DNA from 4 places in the Massilia sp. NBRC 108631 genome. Region 1 is predicted to be linked to each of the others. Evidence: riboswitches for the same ligand, from Rfam matches in the RefSeq annotation. Region 1 holds a riboswitch; each other region holds the start of a gene.
The links. Region 1 has a riboswitch for cobalamin ahead of AC6H42_RS32045 (TonB-dependent receptor domain-containing protein). Riboswitches for the same ligand answer to the same signal wherever they lie in the genome.
Positions count from the first base shown of each region.

Region 2: another riboswitch for cobalamin. It lies ahead of AC6H42_RS21025 (TonB-dependent receptor); the one in region 1 lies ahead of AC6H42_RS32045 (TonB-dependent receptor domain-containing protein).
Region 3: another riboswitch for cobalamin. It lies ahead of AC6H42_RS06835 (CoA-acylating methylmalonate-semialdehyde dehydrogenase); the one in region 1 lies ahead of AC6H42_RS32045 (TonB-dependent receptor domain-containing protein).
Region 4: another riboswitch for cobalamin. It lies ahead of AC6H42_RS09805 (cobaltochelatase subunit CobN); the one in region 1 lies ahead of AC6H42_RS32045 (TonB-dependent receptor domain-containing protein).

Region 1 is NZ_BAAKJE010000301.1:442-4,445, forward strand. Features, by position in the region: gene cobT (nicotinate-nucleotide--dimethylbenzimidazole phosphoribosyltransferase) at 1-866, shown strand, start outside; gene AC6H42_RS32035 (adenosylcobinamide-GDP ribazoletransferase) at 876-1,682, shown strand; gene AC6H42_RS32040 (histidine phosphatase family protein) at 1,687-2,340, shown strand; cobalamin riboswitch at 2,346-2,575, shown strand; gene AC6H42_RS32045 (TonB-dependent receptor domain-containing protein) at 2,642-4,004, shown strand, end outside.
Region 2 is NZ_BAAKJE010000190.1:34,818-38,821, reverse strand. Features, by position in the region: gene AC6H42_RS21030 (M1 family metallopeptidase) at 1-1,425, opposite strand, end outside; cobalamin riboswitch at 1,487-1,741, shown strand; gene AC6H42_RS21025 (TonB-dependent receptor) at 1,806-3,779, shown strand; gene AC6H42_RS21020 (thiol:disulfide interchange protein DsbA/DsbL) at 3,917-4,004, shown strand, end outside.
Region 3 is NZ_BAAKJE010000061.1:33,919-37,922, reverse strand. Features, by position in the region: gene AC6H42_RS06835 (CoA-acylating methylmalonate-semialdehyde dehydrogenase) at 1-1,458, opposite strand, end outside; cobalamin riboswitch at 1,611-1,828, opposite strand; partial or broken gene AC6H42_RS06830 (hypothetical protein) at 2,085-2,192, shown strand; gene AC6H42_RS06825 (RidA family protein) at 2,228-2,674, opposite strand; gene AC6H42_RS06820 (thiamine pyrophosphate-requiring protein) at 2,784-4,004, opposite strand, start outside.
Region 4 is NZ_BAAKJE010000075.1:65,554-69,557, forward strand. Features, by position in the region: gene AC6H42_RS09800 (hypothetical protein) at 1-1,426, opposite strand, end outside; cobalamin riboswitch at 1,525-1,742, shown strand; gene AC6H42_RS09805 (cobaltochelatase subunit CobN) at 1,811-4,004, shown strand, end outside.

The DNA of each region.
Region 1 (4,004 bases):
CAATCCTGGTATTCGCAGGGGACCACGGCGTCGTTGCGGAAGGCGTTTCCGCCTATCCGCAGGACGTGACCTGGCAGATGGTGGAAAACTTCCTCGGCCAGGGCGCCGCCATCAATGTGTTCGCGCGGCAGATGGGCTGCGCTCTGCATGTGGTGGACGCGGGCGTAAATCATGACTTCGGCGCGCGCAACGGCCTGCACGACCGCAAGGTGGCACACGGCACCCGCAACTTCGCGCAGGAACCAGCCATGACGGCGGAACAATGCGCTGCCGCGCTGGCACATGGCGCGGCGCTGGCTGCGGACCTGCCGGGCAATATGGTGGGCTTTGGCGAGATGGGTATCGGGAACACTACCGCCGCCGCCGCGCTGATGCACAAGCTGACCGGCATCCCGGTGGCGCATTGCGTAGGCGCGGGCACCGGGCTGTCGGCCGAGGGCGTGCTGCACAAACAGCACGTGATCGAGGCGGCAGTTGCGAAGCATGCGGACATCTCCGATCCACTGGGCGTGCTCGCGGCATTCGGCGGCTTCGAGATTGCCATGATGGCGGGCGCCATGCTGAAGGCGGCCGAAATGCGCAAGGTGCTGCTGATCGACGGTTTCATCGTCACCAGCGCGCTACTGGTGGCCGCGCGCCTGCAGCCGGCCATCCTCGACTACTGCGTGTTCGCGCATTGCTCGGACGAGAGTGGACACAAGCTGATGCTGGACAACCTGGGCGCGCGCCCGTTGTTGAACCTGGGCCTGCGCCTGGGCGAAGGTACCGGAAGCGCACTGGCCTTGCCGCTGCTGCAAGCGGCGGTGAACTTCGTGAACCAGATGGCGACCTTCGAGTCGGCCCAGGTCAGCGAAAAGTCCGAGTAAGCGCCCGCCATGCGTCACGCGCTCCGTGCCCCCCTTCACCAGCTGCGCCTGTTCTTCATCGCACTGCAGTTTTTCACGCGGTTGCCCATTCCAGCGTGGGTAGGTTTCGATTCCGCGTGGCTGCACCACGCGTCGCGTTATTTCCCGCTGGTAGGGCTGGTGGTAGCCGCCCTCGCTGCGGCCGTGTATGCGGCGGCTGCCTTCGTGTTCCCCGCGCCGGTGGCCGTGCTGCTGGCGACGGCCGCCGGCATTTACGCCACCGGCGCTTTCCATGAAGACGGCTTTGCCGACATGTGCGACGGCTTCGGCGGCGGCATGACGCGCGAGCGCGTGCTGGAGATCATGAAGGATTCGCGCATTGGCGCGTACGGCGCGATCGGCACCATCTGCCTGCTGGCGGTGAAGTGCACGGTGCTGGCCATGCTGCCGCCCGCCACGGCGGTGGCCGCGCTGTTCCTGGCGCACCCGCTGTCGCGCCTCGCCGCCACCTCGCTGATCTGGCGCATGGAATACGCGCGCGCGGAAGGCAAGGCCAAGCCGATGGCGCAGGAGATGAGTGGGGACGAATTTGCCATCGCATGCGTCTGCACAGCGTTGCCTGCAGCGGCGATCGGCGCGGCGGGATGGCTGCCGTGGTTGTCCATTTGCGCCGCCTTGCTGGCCGCGCTGGCCGCAGCCGCCTGGCTGGGTCGCAAATGCGCACGCCGCATCGGCGGCTACACGGGCGACTGTTTGGGCGCGGTGCAGCAACTGGCCGAAGTGCTGATTTACCTGTGCGTGCTGGCCGGCCTTGGCCACGGCGCGTGGGCGGCATGAACACATGGGCAGCGGCGGCGCTGGCGCCAGCCCGGCCGCGTCGCGGCAGGGACAGGGGCAGCCGATGCGCCTGATCCTGGTCCGTCATCCGCAACCGCTGGTGGCGCCGGGCGTCTGCTACGGCAGCACCGACCTGGCCGCCGCGCCGCACGACGTCGCGCGCGTGCACGCCGCGCTGCTGGCCAGCGCCAGCATCCCGCCCGGCACGCCGCTCTACTCCAGCCCTTTACAGCGCTGCACCGCCCTGACTAGCCTGCTCGGCGCCCACACGCTGGATGCGCGCCTGGCGGAGATGGACTTCGGCGCCTGGGAGCGGCGCAGCTGGGACGATATCCCGCGCACCGAAGTGGATGCCTGGGCGGCGGACCTGGCCTGCTACCGTCCCGGCGGCGGCGAGAGCGTGCTGCAAGTGGCCGAACGCGTGGCAGCCTTCCGCGCCGAGCTGCTTGCCCGGCACAGCGGGGCCGCCTGCGACGGGCGAGCGCGCGGCGCGCATGAAGTTGCCATCATCTGCCACGCTGGCACGATCCGCCTGATGGTGGCGCTCGAGGCGGGCCTGCAAGGCGGCCTGCCGCTGGCCGAGATCGCGCTGCGGGCCGCCGCCTTGCCGCACAAGATCGCCTACGGCGAGACTGTCATTCTGGAAGCCGTGGCCTGAAGTCCGTATAATGGCGGGGTTTTGGTGCCCGCGCGCATGCCCATGCGCGCAGTTAAACGGGAAACACGAAGCCGCGCCCCTACCAGGAAAACGGCCAACGTGTGCTGCCCCCGCAACGGTAAACAAGTGTCGCCCACGGCGACAAGCTGCCTCCGACAAACCACTGTGCACTGCATGGGAAGGTAAGGCAGTTCAACTTGCGAGCCCGGATACCGGCCAAAGCAGGTGGATGCGCAGCGCGCATCTGTTCAATCCAGCCCACGGGGAAGTAGGCTGGTTGCATACTATACAAAGAAATACTATGAGCTTTCCTGTAATCCGGCACGCGGCCCTGACGTCGCTGGCCATGGCTATGGCCGCGCCTTCCTTCGCCCAGATCACCGTATCGGACGCCGTCATCGTCACCGCCACCCGCTCGGCGCAACTGCAGCGCGATGTGCTGAGCGACGTCGTCACCTTGCAAGCGGAAGACATCGCCCGTTCCGGCGCCGGCTCCATCACCGACCTGCTGCAGCGCCAGCGCGGCATCGAAATCGCCCGCAACGGCGGCCCGGGCACCAACTCCAGCGTCTACCTGCGCGGCGCCAATGCCAACCAGACCGTGGTGCTGGTGGACGGCGTGCGCATCGGTTCGATCACCTCCGGCACGGCCAGCTGGTCCGGCATTCCGCTGCAGGCCATCGAACGCATCGAGATCGTATACGGCCCGATGAGCACCCTGTACGGCGCCGACGCCATCGGCGGCGTGGTGCAGATCTTCACTAAAAAAGGCGCCGGTGCGCCGAACGTGGCCGCCTCCGCCGGCGTGGGCAGCGACCAGACCCGCAAGTACGACGCCAGCATTTCCGGTGCCAGCGCAGGCGACAACAGCTTCAGCTACGCCATCAGCGCCGGCCGTGAACAGTCGGACGGCTTCTCGTCCACCAAGCCAGGCACCAGCAACTACAACGCGGACGATGACGGCTACGAGCGCACCAGCACTTCCGGCCAGTTCGGATTCGAACTGGCCAAGGGCCACGACCTGGGCCTGGTATTCCTGAACAGCCGCACCAACGGCCAGTTCGACAGCGGCGCCAGCCGCTACGATACGCGCAGCCAGACCAAGCTGGCCAACCTGGGCGTGTTCAGCAAAAACCAGGTCATGGACAACTGGTACAGCACCGTGCAGCTGGCCAAGGCAGAAGACACCTCGATCTCCGACACCGGCGTGGCCAGCTCCTACAGCCGCATCGACAGCAAGCAGACCGACGTCACCTGGCAAAACGACATCCGCATCGGCGAGGACACGCTGCAAGTGCTGTTCGGCCACCGCGAAGAGAAGGTGGTCTCCGGCTCCACGCCCGCACTGGGCAAGGTTCGCAAGACCGACTCCTACGCCGGTGCCTACAGCCTGAAGCGCGGCGCGCACCTGGCCACCTTCGGCCTGCGCGCGGACGACAGCTCGCAATACGGCACCAAGACCACCGGTTCGGCCGGCTACGGCTACCGCTTCAGCAGCGCGCTGCGCGCCAGCGCCAGCTTCGGCACCAGCTTCCGTGCGCCCACCTTCAACGAGCTGTACTACCCGGGCTTTGGCTACGAGAACAACAAGCCTGAGCAGGGCCGCAACGGCGAAGCGAGCCTGCAGTACGACGACGGCGTGACCGAATTCGGCGCCAGCATCT
Region 2 (4,004 bases), on a different contig from region 1:
GTGGAAGCCGTCGAAGCCGGGCGAGATGCCCACGGCGCGCAGCCACCAGGGTGCCGGGTACAGCTGCTGCCCGCGCTCGCGCACCATGCGCATGTTCCAGTATTCGTTCAGGCCTTCATCGAGCAGCGGTTCCTCGAATTCGTTGGAAGCGATGATGCCGTAGAAGTAGCCGTGGCCGAACTCGTGGATGTTGACCAGGTCCAGGTCGAACTCCTCCGGCGACCTGGGCACCACTTTGGTGTAGCTGTCGGCGGTGTAGAAAGTGGGATATTCCATGCCCGCCGCCGCGCCGGCGTTGTGCGGCGGCAGCACCACGGTCAGTGTCTTGTAGGGGTAGGGACCCAGCGTTTTCGAGTAGTAGGTGAGCGCGTCCTGCGCGGCCTTCAGCGACGGTGCGGCGCTGGCCTGGAACTCCGGCGCGTACAGTACCTTGATGCTGACGGGCGGGCTGCCGGCGCCGCTCCAGCTGCCGGTCAGCGGCGGGGCGTAGCGCTTGTCGGCGGTCCAGGCGAAATCGTGCACGTCGCCTTGCACGTAGTGGTGGGTGAGCATGCCGGCCTTCTCCACCGGCGCGCCCTGCAGCTCGCCGGTGGCGCCCACCGTGTATTCCTTGGGCACGGTGAGTTTCACGTCGTAGCTGCCGAAGTCGGCGTAGAACTCGGATTCGGCGTGGTATTCGTGCACGTTCCAGCGCGGCCTGGTGGCGCCCCGTTCGCCCGGCAGCTCCAGCACGCCGATCTTGGGGAACCACTGCGCCACCAGGTGGAAGCTGCCGAAGTAGCCGCTGCGGGCCAGCAGCCGTGGCAGCTGGCTGTGGAAGTCGATGGCGAGCGTGGTGCTGGCTCCCGCTTCCACCGGCTGCGGCAGGTCCAGGCGCACCACGGTGCGGTCGCTGGCGGGGCCGTCGTCCGGCTGCACGAAGGACTGCTCCACCCTGGCCCCGCCCTGCGTCACGCTGCGCAGGTCGATATGGCCCCAGTCGCCGTCCTTGGGATCGGTGCTGAACATGCCGCCGCCCATGGCGCGGTGCTCGGTGAAGAAGGTGGTGCCGGCGTGCTCGAAGGCGTTCAGGTAGAGGTGCAGGTAGACCGTGCGCACCGGCTGCGCGCTGCGGTTGCGCCAGGTGAGCTGCTGCTTGCCGTCCACCGTGTGCCTGACCGGGTCCAGCGTGGCTTCGATCCGGTAGTCCACCACGCGGTCCGACAGCGTGGCCTCGCCGCCCGTGCGCGGGCCGCCCCAGGCGTCCGGTGCGCTGGGCACCGTCACCGCGCCGGCCTGCGCCGGGGCGAAGGGAATGCCGGTGTCGGTGTAGGGCTCGGGGATGGCGATGACCTGGACTTGCGCCAGGGCCAGCGCTGCCAGCGCGGCTGCTGCGGCTGCCGTGCATATGACGGCGGCGAGCTTGCGGTAGGGGTGTGCGTTCATGCCCGCCACTATAAACCAAGCCAGTAATAAATTACCAACGTTATCAACTTTGTGCGCAGGAGTATAATGGCGGCGTTTTGGTGCCCGCGTCCATGTCCATGGATGCAGTTAAACGGGAAACACAAGGCAGCCAGCGCTCATCGGCAGCGCGGCGGCCAAGGTGTGCTGCCCCCGCAACGGTACGCAAGCGCCGCGCCCGGATTTCCGGTTCGCGCGGCAGGCTGGATCGACAACCACTGTGCAGCAGCGTCTGCGCCGGAAGGTGATCCCGTCCCGTCTTGCCAGCCCGGATACCGGCCAATCCAGGTGGAAGCGCGACAGCTTCCGTTGAATCCAGCTTGCGGGGACGCAGGCGGATGCTCACTACGCGTAAAGACACAATGAACAACTCGAATTCCCGCCGTTCGCCGGCACCGCTGGCGCTTGCCGTCGCCCTGTGCTTCTCCGCTCCTTCCGCCGCATGGGCCCAGGCCGCGGCCGAGGCGCTGGCCCCGGTGGTGGTCACCGGCGCCCGTTTCGACAGCGACCCCTCGCTGCTGCCCATCGGCGCCACCGTCATCAGCGCGGCCGAGATCCGCCGCTCCGGCGCCAGCGACGTCAACCAGGCCATCCGCAAGGTCGGCGGGGTGCTGGGCCACCAGAGCCTGGACGGCAGCCCCGATTTTGCGCTGGACCTGCGCGGCTTCGGCACCAACAGCAGCCAGAACATGGTGGTGATGCTGGACGGCGTGCGCCTGTCCGAGAACGAGCTGAGCTCGGCCATCCTGTCCACCATCCCGGTCGACTCGGTCGAACGCATCGAGATCACGCGCGGCGGCAGCAGCGTGCTGTTCGGCGACGGCGCCACCGGCGGCGTGATCCAGATCGTCACCAAGCGTCCCGGCGAACGCACGGCGGGCAGCCGTGGCAGCGTGTTCGGCGAAGTGGGCCAGTTCGGCCTGCGCGAGGGCCGCGCGGCGCTCACGCACGGCGTGGGCAACTGGGCCTTCGACCTGTCCGGCGGCGCGCTCGACACCGACAACTACCGCGACAACAACGCCTTCAAAGCGCGCAGCCTGAATGCCGGGGCGCAGCTGGCCTCCACCGACGGCCGCGCCGGCGTGCGCCTGTCGAGCACGCGCCAGGACTCGCGCTTCGCCGGCTCGCTGAGCCAGGCCCAGTTCGGCGCCAATCCGCGCCAGGCCAGCACGCCGGATGACTTCGGCTCGCTCGACAGCGACCGCTTCACCGCCTTCATTGAAGCCAAGGTGGCCGGCTACGACCTGGCCGCCGAGCTGTCGCACCGCCGCAAGGAGCTCGAAGCGACTTATGTTTTCCCCACCTCGACCTACCAGGTCGACTACGAAAGCAAGCAGACCCAGTTCTCGCCGCGCGTGCGCAAGCTGAGCCAGTTCGGCGGCGTGCTGAACGAGGCGGTGGCGGGCGTGGACTTCATCGACTGGACCCGCGACGCGAAGGGCGCCAGCCCGTCCAGGGCGACGCAGAAGTCGAAGGCGCTGTACCTGCGCGATGAAGTCAAGTGGGACGCCTTCCGCCTGGCCGCCGGCGTGCGCCGCGAATTGTTCGACAAGGCCAACACCGATCCGTCGCCGTGGTCGGTGGCCAATTACGACGTGATCCAGGGCCTGAACGCCTGGGATGTGCAGGGCAGCTACGCGCTGTCGCCGAAGGCCACGCTGCACGCCAAGATCGGCCACAGCTACCGCGTCGCCAACGCCGATGAAAACGGCTACACCCCGCTGCCGGACAGCGTGCTGCAGCCGCAGACGTCGCACGACCTGGAACTGGGCACCGCCTACACCGACGGCGGCAGCAAGCTGTCGGCGCGCGTGTTCCGGCACGAGCTGCGCAACGAGATCTTCTACGATCCGACCGCGGGCGCGTTCGGCTCCGGCGCCAACACCAACCTGGCGCCGACCAAGCGCCAGGGCTTCGAGCTGGACGCGAGCGTCGAGCTGGCGCGCGACTGGACCCTGAGCGGCCACTACCAGCGCGTGAAAGCCACCTTCACCGAAGGCGCCGTCGCCGGCCGTGAAATGGTGCTGGTGCCGAAGAACGTGCTGAGCGCGCGCCTGTCGTGGACCCCGGCCGACGGCCAGACCGCCGACATCGGCGCGCAGTGGGTGGACAGCCAGCGTTTCGGTTCCGATTTCGACAATAGCTGCGCCGCGCGCATCCCGTCCTACACCACGCTGGACGCCCGCTATGCGCGCAAGTTCGGTGCCTGGGAAGTGGCGCTGTCGGGCCTGAACCTGACAGACAAGAACTACTACGGCATGGCGTTCCAGTGCAAGGGCGGCATCTACACCTCGGACGGCCGCCAGCTGAAGCTGTCGGCGCGCTACGAATTCTGAGGCGCGCCTGGCCCAGGCTTCATTAAATGAAGCTTAAAATCCCCGCTGGCCGGGGATTTTTGTTATCCGGCCTGATGGCGGGCCCAAAAAAATGGTAATCTCGCGGCGTTTGCCACTCTTACTCTAGAAGGACCTCTATGCGATTTCTGCGTCTGATCATTGCTGCCGCCGCCCTGTCGTTCACCGCTGCCGGCGCTTCCGCCGCCGAACCGAAGGAAGGCGTGG
Region 3 (4,004 bases), on a different contig from region 1:
GTCGAACCAGCGTGCGGTGATGGTTTTGGTCTGGGTGTAGAAGGCCACTACCTGCTTGCCGTAGGGGCCAAGGTCGCCCAGCTTGGAGCCGCGCGAGCCGGTGAAGGAGAACAGCGGCACCGGTACCGGGATTGGCACGTTGATGCCGACCTGGCCCGCATCCACGTCCTCCTCGAAGGTGCGGGCCGCCGCGCCGGACTGCGTGAACAGTGCCGTGCCGTTGCCGTTCGGGTTGGCGTTGATGATGGCGATGGCTTCCTTCAGCGTGGCCGCGTGCATCACGCACAGCACCGGGCCGAAGATCTCCTCCTTGTAGACCGCCATGTCCTGCGTCACGCCGGAGAACACGGTGGGGCCGACGAAGTTGCCGCTTTCGTAGCCGGGCACGGTCGGCGCTCGTCCGTCCAGCTCCAGCTTCGCGCCTTCCTCGACGCCCTGGCCGATCAGCTGATGCACGCGGGCCTTGGCCTTGCGCGAGATCAGCGGACCGATGTCGGTGCCAGGCTCAGCGCCGGCGTTGATGGACAGCGTCTGCGCCTTCTTCACCAGGTCCGGCAACCACTGCTGCGCTTGGCCGACCAGGATCACCACCGACAGCGCCATGCAGCGCTGGCCTGCCGCGCCGAACGCCGCTCCAGCGAGATTGTTCAGGGTCTGCTCGCGGTGCGCGTCCGGCAGCACGATGGCGTGGTTCTTCGCGCCCATCATGCACTGCGCGCGCTTGCCGGCCAGCGTGGCGCGCTGGTACACATGCGTGCCGACCGTAGTGGAGCCGACGAAGGACACGGCCTTGATATCGGGATGGTCGCAGATGGCGTTGACCACGTCCGCGCCGCCGTGCACCACGTTCAGCACGCCCGCCGGAATTCCCGCCTGCAGCGCCAGCTCGGCCAGGCGCATGGTCACCATCGGGTCCTGCTCGGAGGGCTTGAGGATGAAGGTATTGCCGCAGGCGATAGCCATCGGGAACATCCACAGCGGAATCATGGCCGGGAAGTTGAACGGCGTGATGCCGGCGCACACGCCCAGCGGCTGGTGCACGGTATAGGTGTCCACGCCGCCGGCCACGTTGCTGGCCAGCTCGCCCATCTGCAGCTGGCCGATGTTGGCCGCGTGCTCCACCACTTCCAGGCCGCGAAACACGTCGCCCTCGGCGTCGGCCAGGGTCTTGCCCTGCTCGGCGGTGAGCAGGGCGGCCAGTTCGGCCATGTGCTCGCGGATCAGGGCCTGGTACTTGAGGAAGATGCGGGCGCGGGCGCCGATGGGCGTTTTGCGCCAGGTCTGGAAGGCCGTCTTCGCGGCGGCGACGGCTTGCGCCATTTCGCCGGGCGTGGCGTGCGGCACGCGGGCGATCACTTCCTGGGTGGCGGGGTTGACCACATCGCTCCAGTGCTCGGTGCGCGAGTCGATGAAAGCGCCGTTGATGAGGAGTTTGACGGTGGGAATAGCAGTAGCCATGGTGTGCGTTCCTTGTTGGGCGGCGCGGGCACGTCTCAAGCGCGCGTTGTGCCGCCAGTCTGCAAAAGTAAGCCGAACGGCGTCTCCCGCCGCGCGGCACCCGCCACGCGCCTTCCGCACGTGGCCAGACCCTGCGCCGCCATGGAGCGGGCGGCGCTGAAGATCAACAGGCCGGTATCCGGGCTTGCAAGTCTTGCTGCTTCGCCTTCCCAGTCTGGTGGACCAGTGGCGTGAATGAAGCAGCCGCACTTGCCTACCGTTGCGGAGGCAGCAGGGGCTTGGGGCACGCGATGATGGGTACGCGCCGACCACTTTCCCGTTTAACGCAGGACAAGAACTTGCCCGGCGCACCTGTTAAATAAAGATTAGCACAACACATGACGTTTACGTAAACGTAATTTGTTTTTTACGCATGACCTTGCAAAGTATCGCCTCACGAAAACGCGTGCATCGCGTGCAAGTCATTGAATTGACTGAATATTCGTGGGAGTGTCGTTTCATGAATCGTTTCATCGAATCCGGCCCTGTGGATGTTTTATCCGCGCTGCGGCAGTCGCGTCCCTCGCTGAACCGGGCAACCACGATGCGCATGGTGAAGGCGCTGGGCAGCCAGGTGGTGGTGCGCGGCGCTGCCCGACGGCCGCTTCCCCGGCCTGCCATACCCCTTCGAGGACATGCGGCCGCAAGGCTTCCCGGGCCGGAGTCTGGCGCACGGTTTAGCTGGCGTGCTGCAGGTGCCGCAGCAGTGCATTTGCAGGCCACAACCGCGTCAGCCGCGATCGGGAAGAACCGCACGGAAGGTGACTTCCACCAATTGTGAAGGAAATGCGAGCCTTGATACACCGATGATATTGCTTGCGCACTGGGGCTGGTCGCAACCATACATCGCCTTTCTGACTTTTGCGCCGGCAGTAAAGGCGGCATCAACATCGAGCACGTACAAAGTTTCTTCGACAACGTCGTCCAGGGTGGCGCCGTAGCGGGCCAGCAGCGCTATGCCATTGAGGTAAGTCTGGTGCAGTTGCGCTTCCATGTTGGAAAAATCGACAGGCTTGCCATGTGCATCGAGAGCGGCCGGCGCCACTAGCGCGCCCTCGCCATCATGGCTCAGTTGGCCCGAAATATAGACCGTGTCCTTGACCTTGACGGCTTGCACGTAGCCAAAGGCCTTTTCCCATGCCACGCCTAAGTTCTCACATCGCTTTTCTACTGACATCTTGGTTCGCTCTCTGGAATGAATGAGGTGCGGCTGGGCTGCCTTGCACCGGGTACCGAAGAATAGCGTTCCATTTAAAGCGTCGCTTCCCTCAATAGTCAGAGAAGCGCTATGGCTTTGGCGGGAACCACGAATCCCAGGTCTCCTTGATCGTCGCCTTGATAATGGCAATCGAATCCGGGTCGCCCTTGAGCAGCGCAGAAAAGTAGGCGCGGGCCTGCTTGAGCGACACGTCCGGCGGCAGCGGCGGCACGTTCGGGTCGGTCACCATCTCCAGCACGCAGGGCCGGTCGCAGCGCAGCGTTTCGTCCCAGGCTGGGCCCACGTCGTCCGGGTGCGAGACGCGGATGCCTTTTAGCCCGAGCAGCTCGCCGTACGCCGCGTACGGAAAATCCGGCAGGCCTTGCGACGGCGCGTAGCGCGGGTCGCCGCCAGTGCCGCGCTGCTCCCAGCTCACCAGGTTAAGGTCGCCGTTGTTCAGCACCATCACCACCAGGCGCGGGTCGGCCCATTGCCGCCACAGGCGCGCCACGGTGATCAGGCCATTGATGCCGTTCATCTGCATGGCGCCGTCGCCGGCGAGCGCGATCACGGGCCGCTCGGGCCAGGCGAATTTGGCGGCGATGGCGTAGGGCACGGCCGGGCCCATGGTGGCGAGGCCGCCGGACAGGCTGGCCATCATGCCGCGCCGCAGCCGCACGTCGCGCGCGTACCAGTTGGCCGACGAGCCGGAGTCGATGGTGAGGATGGCGCTATCCGGCAGGCGCGACGACAGTTCCCAGAATACGCGCTGCGGGTTGAGCGGATCGGCCTCGTTCATGGCGCGCGCCTCCAGCACGCGCCACCAGCGCTGCACGTTTTCCTGGATCAGCTGCTGCCAGCTGCGGTCTGTCTTCCGGTGCAGCAGCGGGATCAGCGCCGCCAGGGTGGCCTTGGCGTCGCCCACCAGGTTCAGTTCCATCGGATAGCGCAGGCTGGTGCGGCGGGCGTCGATGTCGATCTGCACGCCGCGCGCCTGGCCTTCTTTCGGCAGGTACTCGGCATAGGGGAAGGACGAGCCCACCATCAGCAGCGTGTCGCAGCCGTTCATCATGTCGTGGCTGGGTTTGGTGCCGAGCAGGCCGATGGCGCCCGTCACATATGGCAGGTCGTCCGGCACGGCGGCTTTGCCCAGCAGGGCTTTGGCGATGCCCGCGCCCAGCAGGTCGGCCACGGCGATCAGCTCGTCGGTGGCGTGCAGCGCGCCGGCGCCGGCCAGGATGGCGACTTTGCCGCCGGCGTTGAGGATGCCGGCAGCGTGCTGCAGGGCGTCGACGGACGGCTGCATGCT
Region 4 (4,004 bases), on a different contig from region 1:
TCGACCAGCGCCCGCCGGCCCCCGCCTTGTTCAATACCTGCCGATGGTAAGCCCGGATGAAGGCGGACACGCTTGCACCGTCCCATACAACGCCGGTGGCCGGGGCCGCGCTGGCGAAAGCGCAGCGGTAGGACTGGCGCCGGATGGCGGACGAGAACGTGCCGCCGTTGGTCGCGGTGGGCAGGTATTTCCCGGGTGGCAGGCCAAAGCTCATGTGGGAGATCGGGTAGGAGTAAAAGCCGAACGCGGTGGACGGCATGCGCTCGGTTTTGCCGTCCGCCAGTTCCACGTCGAAATGGACTGCGTTGACCGCCAGGCTGTCATACCAGCCCAGCTTGGCGACGTTGGCGAACAGCGGCGACAGCAGAATGGCGAGCGCGCCCGCCGCGCCGGTCCGCCAGTTGAAGGCGTCGCGGGGCAGTTGCGATACCGCCGCGATGATGGACAGGTTCACCATGAACCAGGTCCAGAAATTGGCGCCCACCAGCACAAAGATCCCGATGTGCATCAGGTCGAACAAGGCAAACAGCACCAGCAGCAAGCGCCGGTTGGCGAACACCAGTATTGCCGCCAGCTGGATCAGGAACACGCCTATTGCGAACGGCCGTCCCGCCACCTGCAGCAGCGCCGACACCGCGCCGGTCAGCGCGCTCCAGTCGCCCCACAGCAGCTGCTTGTTGTGCAGCGCGACGTGGTAGATGTTGCGGTTCTCGTTATTGAGCGCCCAGTCCAGCACGCCGCCGTCCAGGCCGCCCTTGGCCAGCGATGAATGGAAATAGTTTGCCGCCTGCATGGCGATGGCGATGAACAGTATGGTCCAGTAAGGCGCGCTGCCGCCGATGCGGGGCCAGGTCGCCGGCCAGCGCCGCTTCGCCAGTTCCAGCGTGAGCACCGACAACGACAGGTAGACCGGCAGCTGTATCATCGGATTGACGTCGAGCAGGGTGTGGAAGGAGAAGCCGGTGATGTAGCCGGCGGCGTGCTTGATCCAGTAAATGTAGAAGCCGCAGTACAGCAGCCAGGCCGGGCGCCGCATGGACAGCAGCGCCGCCATTGCGGCCATCAGCCATGCCAGGTTGAGAATGGACTGGCTCCAGCCCTTGAAATCGTGCGCGACGGCGGGCAGCGAAGGGTAGAGCAGCAGGCTGTACACGCCGCACGCCATGCCCACGCCGCGCATCAGCGTGGCGAGCGGGCGCGGCACGGAAGCGTAGCTGACGCCGGAGGCGGCGAGGCAGGCGGCCGCCACGGCCATCAGCGCCGGCAGCGTGGTGGACGGGTACCAGCGCAGCACGTCCTCCAGCAGCCAATAGGCCTGGAACACGGCTGCCGAGAGCACGGCAACGCTGGCGATGACGAATGCGTCGGCCGCCGGCGCTAGCGGCATGCCGGACGGTTTTGCCGCACCATAAGCTGACGGTTCCATGGGCTTCCTTTGTCCGTGACATTCAACACTAACCGCCGGCCGCGCCGCCCGTCCACCGCAACGAACAGGTTTCATGACCAAGCTCAATACGGTAGAATCGCGGCATTAACGTGATTGGTGCCCTCCCGCTTGCCGGCTGGAGGGTGAAACGGGAAGCCGGTGACGCGCGGGATTTTCATCTCGCGCCAGTCCGGCGCAGCCCCCGCTGCTGTAAGCCTGACGACTTCGATCGAACGCCACTGTGCACCGCACGGGAAGGCAGGGTTGAGGAAGGATGAAGGCCAGCCAGAAGACCGGCCAGTCACGAAGATTGCGCAAGGCCCGGGGTGTGGCTTTGCCTGTTTTCCTGCGCGCCCGGCGCGCAGCTACTGGTTAAAGTTCAAATTGAGCACCTCCATACTCCTGCGGCTGGCCGCAGCGCTGTTGTGCGCCTGCGCCTGTGCGCACGCGCCGGCCGCCACCCTGTTCGCCATCGTCACCGAGCGCGCCGCGCCGGCCGCCATCGAGGCTGCGCACCGCCACCTGGCCAGCCATCCGCAGGACCGCATCGTGCTGCGCACGCCCGCCCAGTGGATGGCCGCCAGCGAGCGCGAAGCCGGCCTCTTGCTCAGGCAGGCCGACACGGTGCTGGCGGTGTCCCTGTTCGGCGATCCGGCGCGCCGCCTGAAAGAGGTGTTGCCGCGCCACGCCAGGCCGCAAACGCCGGTGCTGGCCTTCAATGGCGAAGCCAGTCTCAGCCTGATGAGCCGTGATCCGCACGCCAGGCTGCACGACTTCTCGCCGGACACGCTGCGCGAACTGTCGTCCGAGGCGCCGCCCGCAGCGGCCCTGAAGGCGGCCCAGGCCAACCCCGCCGCCAGCCGCTGGCTGGCCGCGCGCCGCGTGTGGCAGGCCGGCGGCGCCGACAATACGGCGGCGCTGTTCGCGCATTTGCTCAATCCGTCCGTGGCGCTGGCCGGCCCGCAGCCGGAACCGACGCTGCGCCTGCGCGTGGGCCAGCGCGAACTGACCGACGCGGCCGCGTGGGGCAAGGCCGCGCAACTGGGTCTGAAGCCGCGGCCCACCGTGGTGGTACTGGATCTGTCCAATATGGATAGCGCGGTTCCCGCCGCCGTGTGCCAGCGCATCGAACAGCGCGGCCAGCCCTGCGTGCAGGTGCTCACGCGCTGGGGCGGGGCTTCGCGCGAGGCGCTGGAGCGCCTGCCCGAGCTGATCGCGCCGGCGCAGCCGGCGGCGCTGGTGGTGCTGCAGGACTTCGTGGTGGGCGCGGCCGAGGGGCGCGAAGCGGTCACCGAAGCGTTCAAGCGGCTCAATGTCCCGGTGTTCAAGGCCATCCGCCTGTCCGACCGCACCGCCGTGCAGTGGCGCCTGTCGCCGGACGGCCTGCCGCCGGACTCGGTGCAATACCGCGTGGCGCTGCCCGAACTGCAGGGTATCGGCCAGCCCATCGTGGTGGCCGCGCTGGGCCAGGCGCAGCTGGACCGCCGCACCGGCATCGAGAACCGTCCGCCGGTGCTGCTGCCCGAGGAGGCCGACCGGTTGTCCGCGCGCGTGAGCCGCTGGCTGGCGCTGCGCGGCAAGGCCAATGGCGATAAGCGCGTGGCGCTGATCTATTACAACCATCCGCCGGGCCGCCAGAACATCGGCGCCGACAACCTGGACGTGCCGGCCTCGCTGTTCGACATGCTGCATGCGATGAAGAACGCCGGCTACATGGTGGGCACGCTGCCCGGCTCGCCGCAAGCGCTGCTGGACATGATCATGGCGCACGGCGTGAACCTGCCGGAGGACCGCGCCGCGCTGCGGGAGCTGAGCGGCACGGTAAACAGCGTCAGCGCTGCGGACTATGCGCGCTGGTTCGGCACCCTGCCGCCGCGCGTGCAGGGCGAGATGACCAGCGGCCTGCTGGGCCGCCTGCACGCCGACGTGCTGGAAGCGGAAGCCGCCGGCGAACGCGCGCTGGGCCGCAAGCAGGCCGAAGTCATCATCAAGGAATTGCAGCACCTGGTGGAAGGCGCCGACCACCCGCAGCGCGACGCGGCGATCCGCGACCTGGCGGCGCTGGCCGAGGGCTATCACGCCTGCCTGGACGTGGGTGCTACCAGCCCGCGCGGTGCAAAGGCGCGGGCCAGGGGCGCGAGCACCGGCTGCGCGGCCTTGGCGCCACTTAGCAAGCGGCTGTCCGGCTACGGCATCGAAGGCTTGAAAGGCTGGGGCGCTGCGCCCGGCAAGATCATGGTCGACAGCGGCAAACTGCTGGTGCCCGGCCTGGTGTTCGGTAATGTGTTCATCGGTCCGCAGCCGCCGCGCGGCTGGGAAGTGGATGAGGAGCTGCTGCACGCGAACACCAGCATCACGCCGCCGCACCAGTACCTGGGCTACTACCACTGGCTGCGCGACCGCTTCAAAGCCGACGCGCTGGTGCACGTGGGTCGCCATTCCACCTATGAGTTCTTGCCCGGCAAAGCGGTCGGCCTGAGTTCCGACGACTATCCCAGCCTGATCGCCGGCGACCTGCCCGGCATCTACCCCTACATCGTCGATGGCGTGGGCGAGGGCACGCAGGCCAAGCGGCGCG